4 regions of the Arthrobacter sp. TJ-266 genome follow, and region 1 is predicted to be linked to each of the others. Evidence: riboswitches for the same ligand, from Rfam matches in the RefSeq annotation. Region 1 holds a riboswitch; each other region holds the start of a gene.
What was found. Region 1 has a riboswitch for S-adenosylmethionine ahead of AC4D12_RS13645 (LLM class flavin-dependent oxidoreductase). Riboswitches for the same ligand answer to the same signal wherever they lie in the genome.
Positions count from the first base shown of each region.

Region 2: another riboswitch for S-adenosylmethionine. It lies ahead of sfnG (dimethylsulfone monooxygenase SfnG); the one in region 1 lies ahead of AC4D12_RS13645 (LLM class flavin-dependent oxidoreductase).
Region 3: another riboswitch for S-adenosylmethionine. It lies ahead of AC4D12_RS01455 (MetQ/NlpA family ABC transporter substrate-binding protein); the one in region 1 lies ahead of AC4D12_RS13645 (LLM class flavin-dependent oxidoreductase).
Region 4: another riboswitch for S-adenosylmethionine. It lies ahead of AC4D12_RS14630 (bifunctional o-acetylhomoserine/o-acetylserine sulfhydrylase); the one in region 1 lies ahead of AC4D12_RS13645 (LLM class flavin-dependent oxidoreductase).

Region 1 covers NZ_JBZCNC010000004.1:429,088-434,304, reverse strand. The annotation lists gene AC4D12_RS13675 (SDR family NAD(P)-dependent oxidoreductase) at 1-140, shown strand, start outside; gene AC4D12_RS13670 (alpha/beta fold hydrolase) at 222-1,055, opposite strand; gene AC4D12_RS13665 (TetR/AcrR family transcriptional regulator) at 1,152-1,730, shown strand; gene AC4D12_RS13660 (GNAT family N-acetyltransferase) at 1,842-2,147, opposite strand; gene AC4D12_RS13655 (SpoIIAA family protein) at 2,181-2,579, opposite strand; gene AC4D12_RS13650 (SDR family NAD(P)-dependent oxidoreductase) at 2,708-3,466, shown strand; SAM riboswitch class IV at 3,563-3,674, shown strand; gene AC4D12_RS13645 (LLM class flavin-dependent oxidoreductase) at 3,711-5,099, shown strand.
Region 2 covers NZ_JBZCNC010000003.1:68,938-74,154, forward strand. The annotation lists gene acs (acetate--CoA ligase) at 1-918, shown strand, start outside; gene AC4D12_RS08940 (GrpB family protein) at 907-1,359, opposite strand; gene AC4D12_RS08945 (LysM peptidoglycan-binding domain-containing protein) at 1,531-2,430, opposite strand; cyclic di-AMP (ydaO/yuaA leader) riboswitch at 2,436-2,621, opposite strand; gene AC4D12_RS08950 (hypothetical protein) at 2,794-3,024, opposite strand; SAM riboswitch class I at 3,154-3,257, shown strand; gene sfnG (dimethylsulfone monooxygenase SfnG) at 3,262-4,419, shown strand; gene AC4D12_RS08960 (O-acetylhomoserine aminocarboxypropyltransferase/cysteine synthase family protein) at 4,419-5,217, shown strand, end outside.
Region 3 covers NZ_JBZCNC010000001.1:271,655-276,871, forward strand. The annotation lists gene AC4D12_RS01435 (dihydrofolate reductase family protein) at 1-198, opposite strand, end outside; gene AC4D12_RS01440 (hypothetical protein) at 306-497, shown strand; gene AC4D12_RS01445 (methionine ABC transporter permease) at 585-1,244, opposite strand; gene AC4D12_RS01450 (methionine ABC transporter ATP-binding protein) at 1,244-2,272, opposite strand; gene AC4D12_RS01455 (MetQ/NlpA family ABC transporter substrate-binding protein) at 2,339-3,226, opposite strand; SAM riboswitch class IV at 3,407-3,524, opposite strand; gene AC4D12_RS01460 (GAF and ANTAR domain-containing protein) at 3,913-4,644, shown strand; gene AC4D12_RS01465 (hypothetical protein) at 4,644-4,907, shown strand; gene AC4D12_RS01470 (hypothetical protein) at 4,977-5,217, opposite strand, start outside.
Region 4 covers NZ_JBZCNC010000005.1:26,792-32,008, forward strand. The annotation lists gene AC4D12_RS14610 (allantoate amidohydrolase) at 1-181, shown strand, start outside; gene AC4D12_RS14615 (CPBP family intramembrane glutamic endopeptidase) at 288-1,100, shown strand; gene AC4D12_RS14620 (DUF1540 domain-containing protein) at 1,234-1,521, shown strand; gene AC4D12_RS14625 (VOC family protein) at 1,623-2,264, opposite strand; SAM riboswitch class IV at 2,383-2,499, shown strand; gene AC4D12_RS14630 (bifunctional o-acetylhomoserine/o-acetylserine sulfhydrylase) at 2,576-3,892, shown strand; gene metX (homoserine O-acetyltransferase MetX) at 3,899-5,038, shown strand; gene AC4D12_RS14640 (hypothetical protein) at 5,148-5,217, shown strand, end outside.

The sequences.
Region 1 (5,217 bases):
GGCTCAACCCCACAGGCCGCCTGGGTACCCCGCAGGAGGTGGCGGACGCCGTCGTGTTCCTCGCCAGCCCGCGCTCCAGCCGGACCACCGGTGCCAACCTGCTGATCGACGGCGCACTCACGCGCGGCATCCAGTTCTGACGTCCACGCACGGCACACGCGTGTGACGTGACCACGACGCGAGGGGCGCCGGACGAACCGGCGCCCCTCCCGCTCGTGCGGCTACTTCGCGAGGAAGGGGAGCAGGATCTCGTTGATCTCGGCGCCGTGCGTCCACAGCATGCCGTGCGGTGCGCCCTCGATCTCGACGTACTCCGCGGCAGGCAGGTGCTTGGTGAACTCGCGGCCCGTGGAGTCGATGGGCAGGATGCGGTCCTCGGTGCCGTGGGCGATCAGGGTGGGCACGGTGATCTTGGCGATGTCGGCGCGGAAGTCGGTCAGCCAGGAATCGACGACGGCGAAGGAGGCGTACCAGGACGAGCCCGCTGCCACGTTCCAGGCCCCCCGGAGTGCTTCCTCGCTGAGGCGGTTGCCGAGGTAGACGTCGGTGTTGAAGAAGTCCTTGTAGAAGTTCGTGAACCAGGCGTAGCGGTCCTCCATGGCGGCCGAACGGATGCCGTCGAACACCGTCGAGGGCACGCCGGCGGCGTTGTCATCGGTCTGCAGGAGGAACGGTTCGAGCGAGGCGAGGAAGACGGCCTTGGCGACGCGGGCCTCTCCGTAGGTGCCGATGTAGCGGCCCACCTCACCCGTGCCCATGGAGAATCCGACGAGGACGGCGTCCGTGAGGTCGAGGGTCTCGAGGACCGTGTTGAGGTCAGCGGCGAAGGTGTCGTAGTCGTAGCCGGTGGTCGGCTTGCTGGATTGCCCGAAGCCGCGGCGGTCGTAGGTGATGACACGGTAGCCGGCGGTGAGGAGGGCTGCGGTCTGCTTCTCCCAGGAGCCGCCGTCGAGCGGGTAGCCGTGGATGAGGACGACCGGCTGACCGGTGCCGTGGTCCTCGTAGTAGAGGTGGAGATCCGTGCTGTTCTCGGTGCCGACCTTGATGAAACCCATGACGTGCGTCCTTTCCTCGAGCGGTGAGAACGGTCGTTCTCTCCTGCTGATCACAGAGTATAGAACGATCCTTCTCAAAACAAGTAGAATGGCTGGATGATTTCCGACGACGTGCGATCACGCATCATCGCGAGCGCCGATGAGCTCTACAACGCCCGAGGCATCCAGTCCGTGGGCATGGACGAGCTGCGCACGGCGGCCGGTGTCTCGCTCAAGCGGCTGTACCAGGAGTTCCCCTCGAAGAGCAGCATCGTGATGGCCGTCCTCGAGCGGTGGCACGCGTCCTGGACGGACGGGCTGGACGCCAGGGTCCGCCGCGCGTCCACCCCACGGGACCGGCTCCTGGCGATCTTCGACTACCTGGCCGAGTGGTTCGGCCAGGACTCGTTCCGTGGGTGCGGCTTCATCAACAGCTTCGCGGAACTGGGCGCCGTGAGCCCGGACGTCGCCGAGTACGCGCGGAAGCACAAGGAGTCCTTCCAGCGGTACGTCGGTGAGCTCGCGCAGGAGGCAGGGGCGCCGTCGCACCTGGCTCCGCAGCTGTCCATCCTCGCGGAGGGAGCGCAGACGACGGCGGCGATCGCCGGCACCGCGAGCGCGGCGGACCACGCGCGTCAGGCGGCCGAGGTGCTGATCGATGCGGCCCTGCCGGCGGGCGGACGCAGCTCGGCCTGATCCCGAGCGCGCGCGGTGTTGTCGGATCGACGCGGCTCGGCCTGATCAGTAACGCGGGCGGCGCCGACGGACAGGTTCCGCTCCGTAGGGGGCCGCGGAGGTTCGTCCGGCTCAGGCGGAGCGGTCGGTGAGGTCCTGGTATTCGGGATGGTCGTCGATGAACGCGGCCACGAACTCGCAGCGGGGCACCACCGTGAGGTTCTGCGATCGGGCGTCGTCGAGCGCGTGCCGGATCAGGACGCTGCCGATGCCTCTGCCCTCGAGGTCCTCGTCGACGACCGTGTGCGTGAAGACGATCGTGTCACCCGAGCGCTCGTAGGCGGCGATGCCCGCGGGGTTGCCGTCGAGCATAGCGACGTAGCGGGTCTTCGCGCCGTCGTCGCTGACGGAGATGTCGTCCTTCGTGTGCTCACTCATGGTCCCGACTCTGGCATCGACGAGCGCCGGTGGTCAACGCGCCGATTCCTGACCGGCAGGGGACTCGTGGTGGGTGGCGACGGCATCCCGACCGGGGGCATCGACGAGCCAGCTCAGGGCATCGGCCTCGGAGGAGAAGTACCGGGATGTCGTGGGGGAGCGGTGCGCGAAGCCGGACATCACCTCGTCCACGGCATCCTCGCCGACGATGGCCACGCGGCTGAAGCCGGTGTACGAACTCATGCCCACCCGTGCCTCCGGGGTGATGCCCGTGATCCCGTGCATGTGGACGAGGAGGGGCAGCGCCGTGGGGCCGTGGTGCTCGGCGAGGGCGCGGGCGGCAGCGACGGCGACGGGGTGGGTGACCTCCACTCCGCGTCGCCACCGCAGACGGAGGAAGCCCCTCTCGAGGTGGGTTGTGAACGGTTCCATGACATCCTTCGGCACGCGGAGGGGCAAGTGGTGAGCCAGCCTAGCAAGGGTGACTCCCACAATGGCGGGAGTATCCACAGGTGCACAGGGCCGACGTCTGGAGCCGTGCAGGTTGTAGCGTCAGGAGCATGACGCTGAGCATCCTGGTCACCGGCGCGAGTCGCGGCATCGGCGCCGGCATCGCCGTCGAACTCGCAGGCCGCGGGCACCGCCTGGGCGTGCACGCGGGCCGGGACGTCGACGCCGCGGAGTCGGTTCGCGCAGGTCTTCCCGGGGAGGGCCACGCCGTCGTCGTCGGTGATGTGGCCGATCCGGAGGCATGCGCGCGCATCGTGACGGACGCCGTCGGGGCACTTGGCGGGGTCGACGTGCTCGTCAACAACGCAGGGGTCTTCACCGCCCATCCGCTCGATTCCACCTCCTACGAGGAGTGGCAGCGTGCTTGGCAGCGCACGCTCGCCGTCAACCTGACCGGCCCGGCGAACCTCGCGTGGCTCGTCGCGCGCCATCTGATCGAACGCCCGCAGGGGCCCGACGGCGGCCGACTCGTCGCCGTCGGTTCGCGCGGCGCCTACCGGGGCGAGCCGACCACGCCCGCGTACGGCGCGAGCAAGGCGGCACTGCACTCCATGACGCAGTCGCTCGCGGTGGCACTGGCGCCGCACGGCATCCTCTCGGCCGCCGTGGCGCCCGGCTTCGTGGAGACCGCCATGGGCCGCACCGTGCTCGACGGCCCCGCGGGCGACGCCGTGCGCGCCCAGAGCGCCTTCAACCGGGTCGCGACGGCGGAGGAGGTGGCGCAGGCGGTGGCCTGGCTCGCCACCGATGCGCCGGTCTGGGTCAGCGGCACCGTGATCGACGTGAACGGCGCCTCCTACCTGCGGTGACCGCTGGTGACCCCGTCGCCGGAGCGGAGGTTCGTGACGCACTGTGACCCGGGAGGGTGGACGTCCGCGGAACACCCGGCCTAGGCTCGGACCCAGAATCACGAGTTCCAACGCAAAACCCTGGTTCGTTGGACGGCAACCCTCTCGCTGTAGCGGGGTGCCCCAGGTGAGGATTCGGTCCGGCTGAGCTGCCGGGCAAGTACGGCGCTCCCTCCACGGCAGTGCCTCGACACGAGGATTCTTCATGCCCGCTCCCGCACGGCACATCCGTTTCAACGCCTTCGACATGAACTGCGTGGGCCACCAGTCGCCCGGGCTGTGGCGGCACCCCGAGGACCAGTCCTGGCGCTACAAGGACCTGCGGTACTGGGCCGATCTCGCGCAGACGCTCGAGAAGGGTCTGTTCGACGGCATCTTCATCGCGGACGTCCTCGGCACGTACGACGTCTACGGCGGCTCCAACGAGGCGACGCTCCGGCAGGGCACGCAGACGCCCGTCAACGATCCGTTCCTGCTCGTCTCCGCCATGGCGCTCGTGACCGACCACCTCGGCTTCGGTGTCACGGCCGGCACGGCCTACGAGCACCCGTACCCCTTCGCCCGTCGCCTCTCCACCCTGGACCACCTCACCAACGGGCGGGTGGGCTGGAACGTCGTCACGGGCTACCTGCCCTCGGCCGCCCGCAACATGGGCAACGAGGACCAGCTCGAGCACGACGAGCGTTACGACCACGCCGACGAGTACCTCGAGGTCCTCTACAAGCTCCTCGAAGGTTCCTGGGAGGACGACGCCGTGGTCCGCGACCGCGCCACCGGCGTCTTCACCGACCCCGCCAAGGTCCACGACATCGGGCACGACGGCACCTACTTCACCGTTCCCGGCATCCATCTGAGTGAGCCCTCCCCGCAGCGGACCCCGGTGATCTACCAGGCCGGAGCCTCGCCCCGCGGTGTCCGTTTCGCGGCCGGAAACGCAGAAGCCGTGTTCGTCGGCGCGCCGACGAAGGCCATCCTCAAGGACTCCGTGTCCCGTATCCGGGACGCGGTGGAGGCCGCCGGGCGGGATCGCTATGCGGTGCGGATCTACACGATGCTCACGATCATCACCGACGAGACCGAGGAGAAGGCCCGGGCGAAGCACGCCGACTACCAGCAGTACGTCAGCTACGAGGGCGCCCTCGTCCTGCTGTCCGGCTGGCTCGGGATCGATCTCAGCATCTACGACCCCGACGAGCCACTCGGCAACGTCGAGTCGAACGCCATCCAGTCCGCCGTTGCGAACTTCCAGAAGGTGAACGACGACGGCGCCCCGTGGACGGTCCGCGACATCGCGGAATGGGCGGGGATCGGAGGGCTCGGACCGCGGATCGTCGGCTCCGGCGCCCAGGTGGCCAATGAGCTCCAGGCGTGGGTCGACGAGACCGACGTCGATGGATTCAACCTCGCCTACGCCATCACACCCGGCTCCTTCGAGGACGTCATCACGCACGTGATCCCCGAGCTGCAAAGGCGCGGCGCCTATCCCACGGGGTACGCCGAGGGGACACTGCGTCAAAAGCTGTTCGGTAAGGGCGACCGCCTGCCCGAGGACCACCGCGGAGCGCGGTACCGCCTCCAGACCGTCCGCCCCTGACGCATCCCTGACGCGTCCCTGACGCGCTCATGAACCGACGTCCGGCGCCGTCGTCCTGCGTCAACCTCCGGCACTGATTCCCGGTTCCGCCGTCCAGCGCCGTTCTATCGATCCACTC
Region 2 (5,217 bases), on a different contig from region 1:
GGCGTCACGAGCTACTACACCGCGCCCACGCTGGTCCGCTCGCTCATGGGGTGGTTCCCCGACGGCGTCCCCGACACCTACGACCTCTCGAGCATCCGCGTGCTCGGCACCGTGGGCGAGGCGATCAACCCGGAGGCGTGGCGCTGGTTCCGCCGGAACCTGGGGCGGGACGAAGTCCCCGTCGTCGACACCTGGTGGCAGTCGGAGACCGGCGCCACGGTGCTCTCCCCCAGCCCCTCGGACACCGCGTTCAAGGCGGGTTGCGCGGCACGTCCCCTGCCCGGGGTCGGCACGCGGATCGTGGACGAGCACGGGCAGGCGGTTCGCCCCGGCGTCCAGGGGCTCATCGTCGTGGACCGCCACGGCCCTGCCATGGCACGCACGGTCTGGGGGAACCCGCAGCGCTACCTCGACGCGTACTGGCGGACCTTCGCGGCGCAGGGCTGGTTCCTCGCCGGTGACGGCGCCCGGTACGACGACGACGGCGACACCTGGATCCTCGGGCGCGTGGACGACGTCATCAACATCTCGGGGCACCGCCTCTCCACCATCGAGATCGAGTCCGCGCTCGTGGCCCATCCGCTCGTGGTCGAGGCGGGGGCGTGTCCCGTCGCGGATCCGCTGACCGGGCATGCGGTGGTCGCGTTCGTGGTGCTGGCGGCGGGGGCAGCCCCTGAGGACGACGTCGTGGGGATCCTCCGGGCTCACGTGGCCGCTGTGATCGGGCCGATCGCGCGCCCGGCCGCCGTCGTCGTCGTGCAGGACGTGCCGAAGACGCGTTCAGGCAAGATCATGCGGCGCCTGCTCACGCAGCTCTACGAGGGGTCCGCGCTCGGCGACACCACGTCGCTGCAGAACGAGGGGTGCGTGCCGGGTATCCAGGACGTCCTCGCCGCGAGGCGCTCCTCATCCGGGTGATCGGACCGAGCGCGGACGAGCATCGTGAGGATGGAGGGGGTCCGCGAGGAAGGCATTCTCGTAGATGTCGTACACGGCAGCTGCCCTGAGGTCGTTGTAGGACCCCTCGCCGTCGAGGATCGCCTCGCGCTTGGCGGCTGCGTAGTACTCCCGATCCGCGTCGCTGGACCGGAGCCGGTCGAGGAAGAGCAGATGCCTCCGAGGCTCGACGGCCGACGGACCCCAGACGTGGAGATTCGTGTTCGGCGAGCCCAGGGTCAGGTGGAGGTGGGGGTCCCCCGCGATCTCGACCCGGAAAATCAATCTGAAGCCCAGGCCCTGGAGGGGTGCGAGAAACAGCGTCTCGCGGAACAAGTCGACGACGGTGAGGTCGACGTCGATGACCGGCTTCGCCAGGAGCCGCGGTACGGCGGTCGAACCGACATGGCGGATGCTCATCACCTGGTCCTGCGCGGCATCCCGGACGACTCCCCCAGCGCAGCCTCAGTGCCTCAACCGCGCGGTGGTCGTCGTCGAGCCCTTCATCCGGATCTCTTAACGAAGGAAGCGGCAGGCGCCCCGTCCAAGCACCTGCCGCTTCCCGTTCAAGGATCGAACGGTCCGTTCGGACGCTTAGGCGCCGACCCGCACGAAGGATGCTCCCGGGAGGTCCGAGAGGGGGTGCTGCATGGTGGCGTTGATGCCGTTCATGCCGCTGCTGATGACCTGACCGCCACCGGCGTAGACCGCCACGTGACCGCCGGTGATCACGAGGTCCCCGGGAGCCGGGGCGGACACCCGGGCGCCGAACTGGAAGAACTGAGCCGGGCCGAGGTCGCCCACGGAGATCCCGGCGGCACGCAGTGCCTTCTCGGCCAGCACGGTGCAGTCCTGGACGGCGCCGGCGCGAAGCTGCGCCTGAGCCGATCCGAGGATGGCCGCTGCCGCATTGCCCGAGGGCGCTGCAGCGACCGACGAGGCGTGCACGGGTACCGGGGTGATCGCTGCCGAGGCCAGGTAGACACCCGACCCGGGCGCCGTGGACACGGCCGGTGCAACAGCGGCGGCCTGCTGGTAGGCAGGAGCCGCAGGTGCAGCGGCAACCGGAGCGGACACCGTCTGGGCCGGCGCGGTGACGGCCGATCCGGCGGTGGGGATCGTGATCGACTGACCGGGGAAGATGACCGATGCGAGCGAGAGGCCGTTCGCGGTCAGGACCGAGGTGAGGTCCGCTCCGTAGCGTGCGGAGATGGCACCCAGGGTGTCACCGGCGGCGACGGTGTGCGTGGAGCCGGCGACAGCAGGGGCCGCCACGGTGGAGGCCACCGAGGTGTAGTTCGTCGCGGCGTCGGTGTAGGTGCCGGCGTTGGCCGTTCCCATCGCACCGAACGCGAGGCCGGAGGTGACCGCGATGACGGCGACCGGGCGGCCGACGGTCGTTGCGTGCGCGCCGGCGATGCGGCCGAGTGCCTGCAGTGCGAGGTTGCCCTCGACGTCGGCCCTGTGGCGCGCCGGTGAAGTGATTCGTGACATGGTTCTGTACCTCTCCCATGCCTGCGGGGTGAGCTGTCGGGTTCGGATGGGAGTCACCCGGCCGCGGACACCGCTGGATACGGCGGTGGTGTGCGACTTAACCCCGAGGACGCCTGCAGGGAAACCTGGGCGCCCGGTGGAACTGATGGTTCCCCCGTCCCTGCCTTTCGTGTGTGCGGACGTATTCCGGTCGGCGGCAGGGCTCGGCAATCCGTCCGGAAGCGTCTCACGTGGACGGAGACGCTGGTGTGACCCTAGCCGGACCCTCGTCGGTTTGTCACATTTGCGTAACGGGACGTACCATCTGGCGCCGGCCTTCTTGACAGGCCTCCGCCAGGAGGTGCCCGGGGCCCGCACAAGCCCTCATCGGCGGACGCGACGCCAGCGGCGGACGGCAAGGGCCGTGCCCATCGCACTGACCGCGAGCAGCACACCCTGCTGCACGTAGAAGCCCGCCGACATGCTGCCGCCGGAGACTCGCGCGGTCAGGAGGAGGCTACTGACCAGCGTGAGGCTGAGGAGCGCGCCGACGATCACGAGGGTGCTCCAGAAGCGCCGCTCCTGAACCCGCGCTGCCCTCCGCCATCCGTCCATCCACTTACCCTAGGCGGGGCGCGGCCGTCACTGCCCGGGCTGCCACCGCCCGGCGTACGTCCGCCCCGAAGGCCTTCGTGGGAGGACACATTGTTTGGATCCCTCCGGAGCGGCTGTCAGACTCGGGAGTGACCATCCCGAGCGGCTGAGAGATCTGGCTCACTGACGCCGCAGCAACCCTGGCCTCCGCGTACCGCGGCGACAGTAGGGTGCTACTGCCAGACCGATGGAGGATCCATGAGCGTCGCAGACCTGTCCACTCCCCTGAAATTCGCCTACTGGGTGCCCAACGTGAGCGGTGGCCTGGTGGTCTCGACCATCGAGCAGCGCACCAGCTGGGACTTCGAGTACAACCGCGACCTGGCCCGCATCGCGGAGAACGCCGGATTCGAGTACGCGCTCTCGCAGACCCGGTACGCGGCGTCCTACGGCGCGGACAAACAGCACGAGGCCACGAGCTTCTCCCTCGCCCTCCTCGCGGCGACGGAGAAGCTGAAGGTGATCGCCGCCGTCCACCCCGGCATGTGGCACCCGGGGGTCCTCGCGAAGTTCATCATCACGGCCGACCACATCTCGAACGGTCGCGCCGCCGTGAACATCGTCTCCGGCTGGCTGAAGGACGAGTTCGTCAACTTCGGCCTCGAGTGGCTGGAGCACGACGAGCGCTACGTACGCACCGAGGAGTTCATCCGCGTGCTCCGCGGCCTCTGGACGGAACAGGGCTACAGCCAGGCGGGGAAGTACTACGACATCAACGACTTCACCCTGAGCCCGGCGCCCGTGGACGTGCCCGGCCGCCCGCACCCCGAGATCTTCTTCGGCGGCAACTCGACGGCCGCCCAGGCGACCGCGGGCCGCGTGGCCGACTGGTACTTCTCCAACGGCAAGGACCTCGAGGGGTTCAAGGAGAACATCGCCGGGGTGCAGGCGTCCGCCCTCGAGGCGGGCCGCCGGCCGCGCTTCGGCCTGAACGGCTTCGTGATCGCACGGGACTCCGAGAAGGAGGCGCGCGAGACGCTCCGTGAGATCGTCGCGAAGGCGCACCGCCCGGCCGTCGAGGGGTTCCGCGACGCCGTCCAGGAGGCGGGCGCCTCCACGAAGGACGGCAAGGGCATGTGGGCCGACTCCTCCTTCGAGGACCTCGTGCAGTACAACGACGGCTTCCGGACACAGCTCATCGGCACGCCCGAGCAGATCGCCGAACGCATCGTCGAGTACAAGAAGATCGGCGTGAACCTCTTCCTCACGTGCTACCTCCACTTCCAGGAGGAGGTCGCCGCGTTCGGCAGGGACATCCTCCCGATCGTCCGCGAACTCGAGGCGGACGCCGCCCGCAAGGCCGGCGTCGACGTCGAGCTCCCTCCCACCCTCCAGACCAGCAAGGCAGGCTTCTGATGGCTGACCGTTCCTTCGGCTTCCGCACGCGCGCGCTCCACGCCGGCGGCACCCCCGACGCCACCCACGGCGCCCGGGCCGTCCCGATCTACCAGACGACGTCGTTCGTGTTCAAGGACACCAATGACGCCGCCAACCTCTTCGCGCTGCAGAAGTACGGCAACATCTACTCGCGCATCGGCAACCCGACGGTCGCGGCGTTCGAGGAGCGCATCGCCTCCCTCGAGGGCGGTATCGGCGCGGTGGCGACGGCGTCGGGCATGAGTGCGGAGTTCATCACCTTCGCGGCCCTCTGTCAGGCGGGCGACCACATCGTCGCCGCCTCCCAGCTGTACGGCGGGACGGTGACGCAGCTCGATGTCACGCTGCGCCGGTTTGGCATCGAGACCACCTTCGTTCCCGGTACCGATCCGGCCGACTACGCCGCCGCCATCCGCGAGAACACCAAGGCCGTCTACGCCGAGGTCATCGCGAACCCCTCTGGCGAGATCGCGGACCTCGCCGGGCTGGCGAAGGTGGCCCACGACGCCGGCGTGCCCTTCATCGTCGACTCGACCCTCAGTACGCCGTACCTCGTGCGGCCCATCGAGCACGGCGCGGACATCGTGATCCACTCCGCCACCAAGTTCATCGGCGGGCACGGCACCACGCTCGGCGGAGTGATCGTGGAGAGCGGGCGGTTCGACTGGGGCAACGGCAAGTTCCCCATGATGACCGAACCCGTGCCCTCCTACGGCAACATCCAGTGGTGGGCGAACTTCGGCGAGTACGGCTTCCTCACGAAGCTGCGCACCGAGC
Region 3 (5,217 bases), on a different contig from region 1:
CGGCTTCATCCAGGGCGGCAGGTCCTCAGCCGTCCGCCAGAACTCCATCAACTCGTACGTGGTGCGGCCGAGGATGATGGCGTCGGCGCGGGCGATGGTCTGCGCCGCGTGGTGATGGGTCTCCTCGTCCACGGTGCCGGCCGTGTGGTCGACACAGCCGTCGAGCGAGACGTTGATCGAATAGCGCAGAGGTCGCATCGACAAAGGATCACACGCGGGCCTGTCGCGCGGATAGCACAGGACTTCGGAGCGGAACAGACTGACGCCCCACGGGGAGGTCACGGGGTGGTGAGTAGGATCGGGAAATGACCAGCACCGAGAACGATCCGCTGCCCTACCCGGAATTCAACGATGCGGGCGAGCGGAATCCGGTCCGCCATCCACTGACGGAGGCCTCCGAGCAGTGGGAGGTGGACACGGTCCAGGCTGCGGAGTCCCTGGAGCCCGAGGAGCCGTGGAGCCTCGGCACGCCCACGGCCGAACCGGAGGAGAACTAGCCACTACTCTCCGGAGTCGGTCGGTGAGGGTCGCGGTACCACGTCCTGCATCCGCCCCGGGGCGGCTGTCGCGAGCCGCCCCACCCGTCAGCGCCGCAGGGCCTTCCGCGCCAATCCGTTGCCGAGGAACTGCACGGCCTGCACCAGGATGATGATCACGATGACCGCAGCCCAGGTGACCCACGGGTTGAACTGCCGGTAGCCGTACTGGATGGCGAAGTTTCCGAGCCCGCCGCCACCCACCACGCCTGCGACCGCCGACATGTCTACAAGGGCCACCACGATGAACGTGTAGCCGAGGATCAGCGGACCGAGAGCCTCGGGGATGAGGATCGTGAGGATGATCCGTAGGCGGCCTGCTCCCACCGATCGCGCCGCCTCGATGACGCCGGGCTGGACCGTCAGGAGGTTCTGCTCCACGATGCGGCTGATCCCGAAGGCCGCCGCGAGGGAGAGCGTGAAGATGATGGCGCTGTTCCCGATACCCGTGCCCGTCACCAGGCGCGCCAGGGGTTGCGCCGCCGCGAGGAAGATGATGAACGGGATGGGCCGGAAGATGTTGACCACCAGGTTCAGAACACCGAACACGGGCCGGTTCCCGAGGATGCTGCCGGCCCGCGTGGTGTAGAGGCCGAGCCCCAGCAGCAGGCCGCCGAGCCCGCCGAACAGCAGGCTGAGTCCCACGATGTAGAGCGTCTCGTACGTGGCCTCCCAGAGAAGAGGCGTCAGTGGGATGAGGTCGTCCATCAGGAGAGCTCCTTCACGGTGGTGCGAGCGGCGAGGCCGGCCAGCGCGGCGTCCACCTGGGCGTCGGGTCCGGTGAGGGCGAGTGTGAGGTGTCCGAAGGCGCGGCCGCGGATGTCGTTGATGCCGCCGTAGATCAGTTCGAACTCGACGCCGGCGGAGGCCAGTTCCAGGAAGACGGAGGCCTGCGAGGCGTCGCCGTCGCGGAAGGAGAAGGTCACGATGCGCCCTGCGTGGCGCTCGCGGAGCGCCGCGAGTTCGTCCGGAGCGGGGATGCCGCGCACCACGGTGGAGACGAACCGCTGTGAGGAGGCCTCCTGCGGGTCAGAGTAGACGTCGAACACGTTTCCCTGCTCCACGATGCGCCCCCGGTCCATCACAGCCACCTTCGTGGCCAGCGTCTGGATGACATCCATCTCGTGCGTGATGACCACGATCGTGATGCCGAGGTCCTCGTTCACGCGTCGGAGGAGCCGGAGCACCTCGTGCGTGGTCTCGGGGTCGAGTGCGGAGGTCGCCTCGTCCGCGAGCAGGATCTTCGGCGAGGTGGCCAGTGCCCGGGCTATCCCCACCCGCTGCTTCTGCCCGCCGGAGAGCTGCTCCGGGTAGGCGGAGGCTTTGTCGGCGAGGCCCACGAAGGCGAGCAGTTCGGTGACCCGGGCCTGGATCTCGTCCCGGCTCCTGCCGGCCACGCGCAGCGGGTACGCCACGTTGTTGAACACCGTCTTCGCGCTGAAGAGGTTGAACTGCTGGAAGATCATGCCGATGTCGAGGCGCAGTTTCCGCAGCCGGCGGTCGGGGACGCCGGTGACCTGCTGGCCGTCGACGACGATCTCGCCCGACGTGGTGCTCTCCAGGGCGTTGATGAGGCGGACGAGCGTGCTCTTGCCCGCTCCCGAGTAGCCGATGATGCCGAAGATCTCGCCGGCTTCGATGTCCAGGCTGACGTCGTCGATCGCGGTGACCGGGGGATCGCCCCGGCGGGCCGCGGGAAAGCTCTTGGTGACGTTCCGCAGTTCGATGAGCGGCATGGTCGCCTTTCTGACATGCCGACGGCCGGCCGGGGTGCGGCCGGCCGTCGGAGGGTGGTGGAGCGGTCAGCCCTGGGCGCGGGTGTCTTCCTCGACGCGCTCGAGGGTGGACTGGAGCTCCTCGGCGGGCACCTTCACGAACTCGGCCGTCCCGCCCGAGGTCTCCTGGACGTCGTCGAGCACGGCCTGCGTGTCCTGGTAGATGCTGACGAGGCGCTGGTAGGTCTCGTTGTCCTTCTCCCCGCTTTGGGAGGCGAACACGTTGACGTAGGCTGCGGCCGCCGGGTCCGTCGGGTCGTCCTTCGCGATGGCGTCATCGAAGCTGAGCCCGGCGTCCTGCACGAAATCGTTGTTGATGATGGCTGCTGCGACGTCAGGGAGCGACGTCGGGGTGAGCGCGGCATCCAGCGTGGTGACGGTGACGCGGGATTCGTCGGCGATCACGTCGTCGATCGTGGAGAACGCGCTGCCGCCGTCGCGCAGGGTCAACAGACCGGCCGACTGCGCGACGAGGAGGCCACGCGCGAGGTTCGACTCGTCGTTGGGGATGGCGATGGTGGCGCCGTCGGGGATGTCCTCGACGGACTCGTACTGGGTGGAGTAGAGGCCCAGCGGGTAGATGGCGGTGGAGCCGACGGGCACGAGGTCGGACTCGCTCGAGACGTTGTAGCGCGCGAGGTACACCAGGTGCTGGAACTGGTTGAGGTCCAGCTCGCCCTCGGAGAGCGTGGGGTTGGGCTGCGTGTACTCGGCGAAGTCGACGATCTCCACGGAGATGCCTTCGTCCTCGGCGGCCTGTGTGAACGCGGCCCACTCGGGGTCACTGGCGCCGACGACGCCGATGCGGACGGTCTCGGAGCCACCTGCGGCGTCTCCGCCGGAGAGGCCGCAGGCGGTGGTCAGGGCGAGGAGGGGGACGACGGCGGCGGCGAGCAGCCTGCGTGAGGTGATCATGGGTGTGTCCTTCGAGATGGCACGGCGGTACCGCGGAACTGCAGGGGGGCGTGACGAGGGAGGGCGCGCTGCCGACGGGGCAGCGACGAGGTGGGAATGACTTTCAGGTGACACGCTCGCTGTTCTGGGCTGAGCGTTGGGCGGTCCCTCCAGGGACAAGACCCCTCGGAGGACCGCACGACGCCGTACTTGCCAACCGGGGGACTTGACCCGGCGGCCCAATCTTCACCTGGAGCACCCCACTACGGGAGAGGGTTGCTGTCCAGCCGGCCAGGGCCTGTGGCTGGAACTCATGATTGCTAGGACGACGCTAGGACATCGGAGCGCGGCGGGTCAAAAAGGCCGGGGGAAGGAGCGTCATGCAGCGCCATATCGAGCGCCGTCGGGCAGTCGGGCCGATCCAGATGGACCGTGCCGGACGACGTGGTCCACGGGTCCCGCCTGCCGCAGGTGCAAAGCCTTTCGACGCCGGTGACGCGAACGGTCGCTCGAAGCGGGATCGGCTCACGGGTGCTGACGGACGGGCAGACGCGTCGCTGGGCCGGTTGGTCCGACACCGCCGGTTTGTCTTATACTCGACGTCGGTTTTCCGTCTCAGTGGAGTCCGATGGGGTTGAGCAGCCGGCTTCCAACCTGCAGGGGTCATACCCTGATCAGGTCGATGCAGCGCAGTTGAAAGCTCCCCCGTGAAGACGACACCACCCGCCCCTGAGCTCCTGGAGATCTTCGGGCGCACCTACGGATACCTCCTGACAGAGCAGACCGCTCATGACGCAGTCGACGGTCTTGCGGAAGTCGCCCGCGACGCCATCGGCGCCGCGCAGGGCGCAGGGGTGAGCGTTCTCAGCCATGATGGGAGGCGGTTGAGCGTCGGCGCGACGGACGAGGACGTGCTCGAAGCAGATGACCTGCAGTACGAGTTCGGTGAGGGCCCTTGCTTCGCCGCCTGGTCCACCGGTACCCCCGTCATCATCGAGGACACCCACGCCGATGAACGGTGGCCACAGTGGACGGCCGCGGCAGCTTCTTCTGGGATCCGGTCCTGCCTCAGCGTGCCGTTGATGCGCAAGAAGGAGGGGCTGGGTGCGATGAAGGTCTACTCCGACCAGCCCAACGCGTTCACCAGTAACGATCAGCGGATCCTGACGAATCTCGCCCGGGCCTCAGCGGTCCTGCTGGGACACATCCAGACCAGCGACACCCCGCAGCGCATCAGCGACGAAGTCAAAGCGTCTCTTGCCGACCGGGACACCGTAGGTATCGCCCGTGGTGTCCTCATGGAACGACTGGGTATCGACAAGCAGACAGCGATGGAGCACCTGGTCGAACTCGCGGCTGAGGAGAACACGTCGGTCACGGTGATCGCGGCCCGGCTCAGCGAGCGGTCGGATGGGCCAGGCGCCGTCAGCGGTCCGTGATGATCAAGCTGCCACCCGAAGAACAACGCCTGCGCACGCTCGAAGCCATCCATCAGAGTGGGCTCCACATGGAGGACGTCTGGATCCACTACTTCTCCATCGGCGGTGACGTCGACGAATTCCAACTCGACGGGTATCTCCGTGGTCTGATCAGCGCGAGAAGCTCCGACCGGAACCTCATCTCCCATGCAGTCAACGAGTTGATCAGCGACCTGCCGCGTCCGGCTGCGCCCTACAACGACGAGGCCAGGTCCGACTTCTGACGCTGGGACTCCCGGACGGGACGCCTGATGAGCGTGTATCAGCTCCGCATCGGGCGGGTTCCTCGGTCGTCAGTGCACGTCGCCGACCTGGTCACCCCAGCTGGGCGTCGCTGGTTGTCCGACCAGCGCATCGAGTATCTTGCGAGCCCTCCTGGTGTAATCCCTGACATCGAACTCGTCACCGCGGCTGTAGATCGTGCCGAGCGTGAAAGCGATGCGTTCGACCGTCTCGTCGTCGATGGTGATCCGATGAATGCCCCGCTCGGAGTCGGCGGCATCCGCGGCGGAGATGGCCCGGGTGATGCGCTCG
Region 4 (5,217 bases), on a different contig from region 1:
CCCGACCCTCCCCACGGGCGCGGGACATGACGCCGGCATTCTCGGCAGCATCGCACCCACCGCGATGCTGTTCGTCCGCAATCCCACGGGTATCAGCCACTCGCCCGAGGAGTTCGTGGAGCGCGAGGACGCCGACGCGGGAGCCATCGCCCTCGCGGACGTCCTCGAGGACCTGCTCTGACGTCGCCGTCCGGTCGGTGAGGGTTACGCCGGCCCCGCTGGGATCGGAGGCCTGCTCCGGTGCCGCCGCGCTGGGAAACACCAGCCGCCGCTGGAATGATGGCGCCATGTCCACCGACCGACGCCCCACCGATCGACGCTCGACCGACCGAAGCTCCTCCGTCCCGACGGTCCAGCCGCCGCGACGCCGGATCACGGCCGAACTGCTGATCGTGCTCGGGCTCTCGCTCGGGCAGTCGGGCGTCTACGCCGTCGTGAGCCTCGTGGACAAGTTGTCCCGCGGGCCCCTGGCCGCACAGACCACCACGTTGAACCCGGTGCTCGACGACCGCCAGTACATCGACCTGACCTACCAGCTGCTCGGGATCTTCTTCGCGCTGGTGCCGGTCGCCCTGGTGCTGTTCCTCCTGAGCGGACAGGGGACATCGGCCTTCCGGCGTCTGGGGTTCACCTTCGACCGCCCGCTGAGGACCTTCGGTTTCGGTGTGGGCCTCGCCGGGATCATCGGCGTCGGCACGCTCGGCGTCTACGCGGCCGGCCGCGCTCTCGGCATCACGACGGCGATCGTCCCGGCCGCGCTCGACGAGTACTGGTGGACCGTGCCGGTGCTGGTGCTCTCCGCGGTGCGGCACGCCGTGTTGGAGGAAGTCATCGTGGTCGGCTACCTCATGCTGCGTCTGCGCGAACTCGGGTGGTCGACGCCCGCCATCATCATCACGAGTGCCCTCCTGCGGGGGAGCTACCACCTGTACCAGGGGTTCGGTCCGTTCATCGGCAACGTGATGATGGGGCTGCTCTTCGCCTGGTTCTACACGCGCACCAAGCGCGTCATGCCGCTCGTGATCGCGCACGCGCTGATCGACATCACCGGGTTCGTGGGGTTCGCCCTGATCGGCCCGGCCATCGGAATAGGTAGCTGAGCCAAGGCTTACCTTTTCTTTTATCGCGCACAAATCATGACTAAATTATTCGCAATTACCGGTGTTACCGTGAATTCATTGAGCAGAAGTACGGATTCCGCCGTCAGGATCCGCCGCACCCCCAGGAGGAATCATGAGCGTCGTCACCAGTGTCTCCGAATGCAGTGTCCACAACTGCTCCTTCAACCATGACGGCTGCACGGCGGTCGCCATCACGGTGTCCGGGAGCGAGGAGCACGCCTCGTGCGCCACGTTCATCGACACGTCCATCAGCGGCGGACTGCCGAAGATGCTCGCCCATGTCGGGGCGTGCCAGCGCTCGGAGTGCTCGTTCAACGCGGATCTCCTGTGCACGGCACCCGCGGTCAAGGTCGGTCCCGGCGCCGAGGCCGCCGACTGCCTGACCTATACCCACGCCTGAGCCGGCGCCGAACCACTGACGAACACAGAAAGGGACCGGCCGTCGGCCGGTCCCTTTCGTCTGAGCTTCGTCTGAGCTTCTTCTGAGCAGAGTGCTGCGTGCTAGATCTCGACCCGCCCGTGGGCGGTCTCGAACGTCACGGACATGACGCCCGGCGTGCCGTTCGGGGCGATCCACTGGACCTGGACGCCGTCGAGCGTCTCCTCGACCTCCGTGCCGAGCCACTCGGTGACGCGCTCGGACGAGCCGGCGATGGTCAGGCAGTCGAGCTTCACCGATGCGGCACGCGCGAGGGAGGGGTGCAGGGCCTCGGTACCCTCGTCCCAGCGGAGGAGGTAGGGCACCTGAGGATCGGCGATGAGGCCCTTGATGCCGATCTGCTGCCAGGAGAGTTCCTGGCCGTCGGGAAATTTGCGGTTGCCCGGGACGGCGCTGCGTCCGAGGCGTTCCTCGAACGGACCGAGGTCGTCCACCGCCACGCACCAGCCCATCCAGCCGCCTCCGGCTTCGGAGCGGGCGCGGACGGCCTGACCGAAGGGGGCCTTGTCCGAGGCGGGGTGGTCGAGGACCTCCACGACCTCGAGGTACTGGCCGTTGACCAGGGGCACGATCATGTTCCGTGTACCGAAGCGGGGATGCACACCGCCTCTCACCGCGTCCGTCCCGAGCTTGGTAGAGATCCGCTCGGCGGTGGCGGCGAGACCGTCGGGTTCACAGGCGTACGACACATGATCCAGGCGCATGCCGATATCTTGGCACTAAGTGATCCACGTCTCGACTTAGGTTCGCCTTACTCGTTCGTCCCTTCACGAAGTGTCATACGGCTTGCCTCCAGCGGGGCCGTGCGCTTCCATGGAGTCAGGTCATGAGTGCCAGCACGAAGCCCCGGCTTGCTGGCCGGCAACCCTCCAACCGCGGTGGGGTGCCCCGGGTGAAGACCAGGCTCGACGCCGGACCGGCGTCGCGCAAGCGCGGGCCCGTGACGGCCCGGTGACCTGGGCGAGACGTCGGCAGGTTCCGGACACCAGCGAGGCCCCTTCCTACAGGGAGCATCATGTCCAACGAGTGGTCTTTCGAGACACGCCAGATCCACGCCGGCCAGGAGCCGGACTCCGCAACGGGGGCGCGCGCGCTCCCCATCTACCAGACGTCGTCGTTCGTCTTCCCGAGCGCGGAGAGTGCCGCCAACCGCTTCGCGCTGACGGAACTCGCGCCGATCTACACGCGTATCGGCAACCCGACCCAGGAGGCGGTGGAGACGAGGATCGCGAGCCTGGAGGGCGGCGTCGGCGCCCTGCTGCTCGCCTCGGGCCAGGCCGCGGAGACGTTCGCCGTGCTCAACATCGCGGAGGCGGGCGACCACATCGTCGCGAGCCCGAGCCTCTACGGCGGAACCTACAACCTCTTCAAGCACACGCTGCGGAAGTTCGGTATCGAGACCACGTTCGTCGAGGATCCGGACGATCTCGAGCAGTGGCGCGCCGCGATCAGGCCGAACACCAAGCTGTTCTTCGGCGAGGTGGTCTCCAATCCGCGGCAGGACGTCCTGGACCTCGAGGGGATCAGCGCCGTCGCCCACGAGCACGGGTTCCCGCTGATCGTCGACAACACGCTCTCGACGCCCTACCTGATCCGACCCATCGAGTGGGGTGCGGACATCGTGGTGCACTCGGCCACCAAGTACCTCGGCGGGCACGGCACGGCCATCGCCGGCGTGATCGTCGATTCCGGGAACTTCGACTTCGCGCGGTACCCGGACCGCTTCCCCGGCCTGAACACCCCCGACGAGAGCTACCACGGACTCGTCTATGCGCGTGACCTCGGGGTGGGCAGCGCCCTCGGTGTCAACCTCGCCTACATCCTGAAAGCACGCGTGCAGCTGCTGCGGGACCTCGGCGCCGCGGTGTCGCCGTTCAACGCCTTCTTGATCGCGCAGGGGCTGGAGACGCTCAGCCTGCGGATCGAGCGGCACGTCCAGAACGCGCAGACTGTCGCCGAGTGGCTGGAGGCCCACGACGACGTCGAGCGCGTGGCCTACGCCGGCCTCCCGTCCAGTCCCTGGTACGAGCGCGGCAGGAAGTACGGGCGGAACGGGACCGGCGCGATCGTCAGCTTCGACATCGCCGGCGGGCACGAGGCGGGCACGCGGTTCGTGGACGGACTCGAACTGCACTCGCACGTGGCGAACGTCGGTGACGTCCGCTCGCTCGTCATCCATCCGGCGTCGACGACGCACAGCCAGCTCGGCGCGGAGGCGCAGCTCACCGCGGGCGTGCGTCCCGGCCTCGTGCGGCTGTCCGTGGGCCTCGAGAACATCAACGACATCCTCGCCGACCTCGACGCGGGGTTCCGCGCCGCCAAAGGAGCCTGACCACCCGTGACCCACCCCCCTGTTGTCCTGAGGCCCGCGGCCGACGCCGCCGATCCCGCCGGAGACGGAATCCTCCGCGTCGCGTCGATCGGCCCGTTGGACCTCGAGACCGGGGGAGTGCTGCCCGAGGTGCACCTCGCGTACGAGACCTGGGGACGGCTCAACAGTGACGCCTCGAACGCAGTCCTCGTGCAGCATGCCCTCACCGGCAGCTCGCACGTGGCGCGGGGGGAGTCCGAGGAGGACGGCTGGTGGGACGGCCTGGTAGGTCCGGGCCGCACCGTGGACACCGACCGGTACTTCGTGGTGTCGGTCAACATGCTGGGTGGATGTTACGGCTCGACGGGGCCGGGCAGTCTCGCCCCGGACGGCACGCCCTGGGGTTCCCGCTTCCCGTTCGTGACCATCCGCGACTCCGTCCGCGCGGAAGCGCTGCTCGCCGACCTCCTCGGCGTCGAGCGCTGGCACTCCGTGCTCGGCGGCTCTATGGGCGGCGCCCGCGCTCTGGAGTGGGCCCTCGTGTTCCCGGAGCGCGTGGAACGATGTGCGGTCATCGCCTGCACCGCAGCCAGCTCGGCCGAACAGATAGCGTTCGCCCAGGCGCAGCTGCAGGCGATCCGCCTCGACCCCGCCTACCGTGACGGCGACTACTACGACGGCCCGCACCCGGACGGCGGGCTGGGAATCGCGCGGCGTATCGCCCACATCACCTACCGCTCCGAATTCGAGCTGGACGCCCGCTTCGGCCGTGCGGCGCAGGGCGACGAGCAGCCGCTCGGCGGCGTCCTGCCGACGGAGCGCGGCCGCTACCGCGTGGAGAGCTACCTCGACCACCAGGCGGACAAGCTGGTGGACCGTTTCGACGCCAACAGTTACGTGGTGCTGACCGAAGCCCTGATGAGTCATGACGCCGCCAGGGGGCGCGGAAGCCTCGAGGAGGCACTGGGGCGGGCCACCGCGCGGTTCTTCGTCGCGGCCGTCGACTCCGACCGGCTCTACTTCCCCGTGCAGTCCGAACGCCTCGCGGCCGGACTGCCCGGCGAGGTACCCGTGCACACCATCTCCTCACCCATCGGTCACGACGCCTTCCTCACGCAGATCCACCAGGTGGGAGCCGCCCTGAGGGCTGCGTTCTACGCAGGCTGACCGTCGGAGGATCGCGGGTTGGGTTTCCTGCGGCGGACACCTAGGCTGGGAGCTAAGCCTGCTTAGGATTCAGGGGCGGGACCGCACCACGACGCACAAGGAGCTGTTCATGGAACTGAGCACCATCGGCTGGAACCAGGAAGCACGCGACAAGATCCTCCTCGACTCGGACCGAGCGC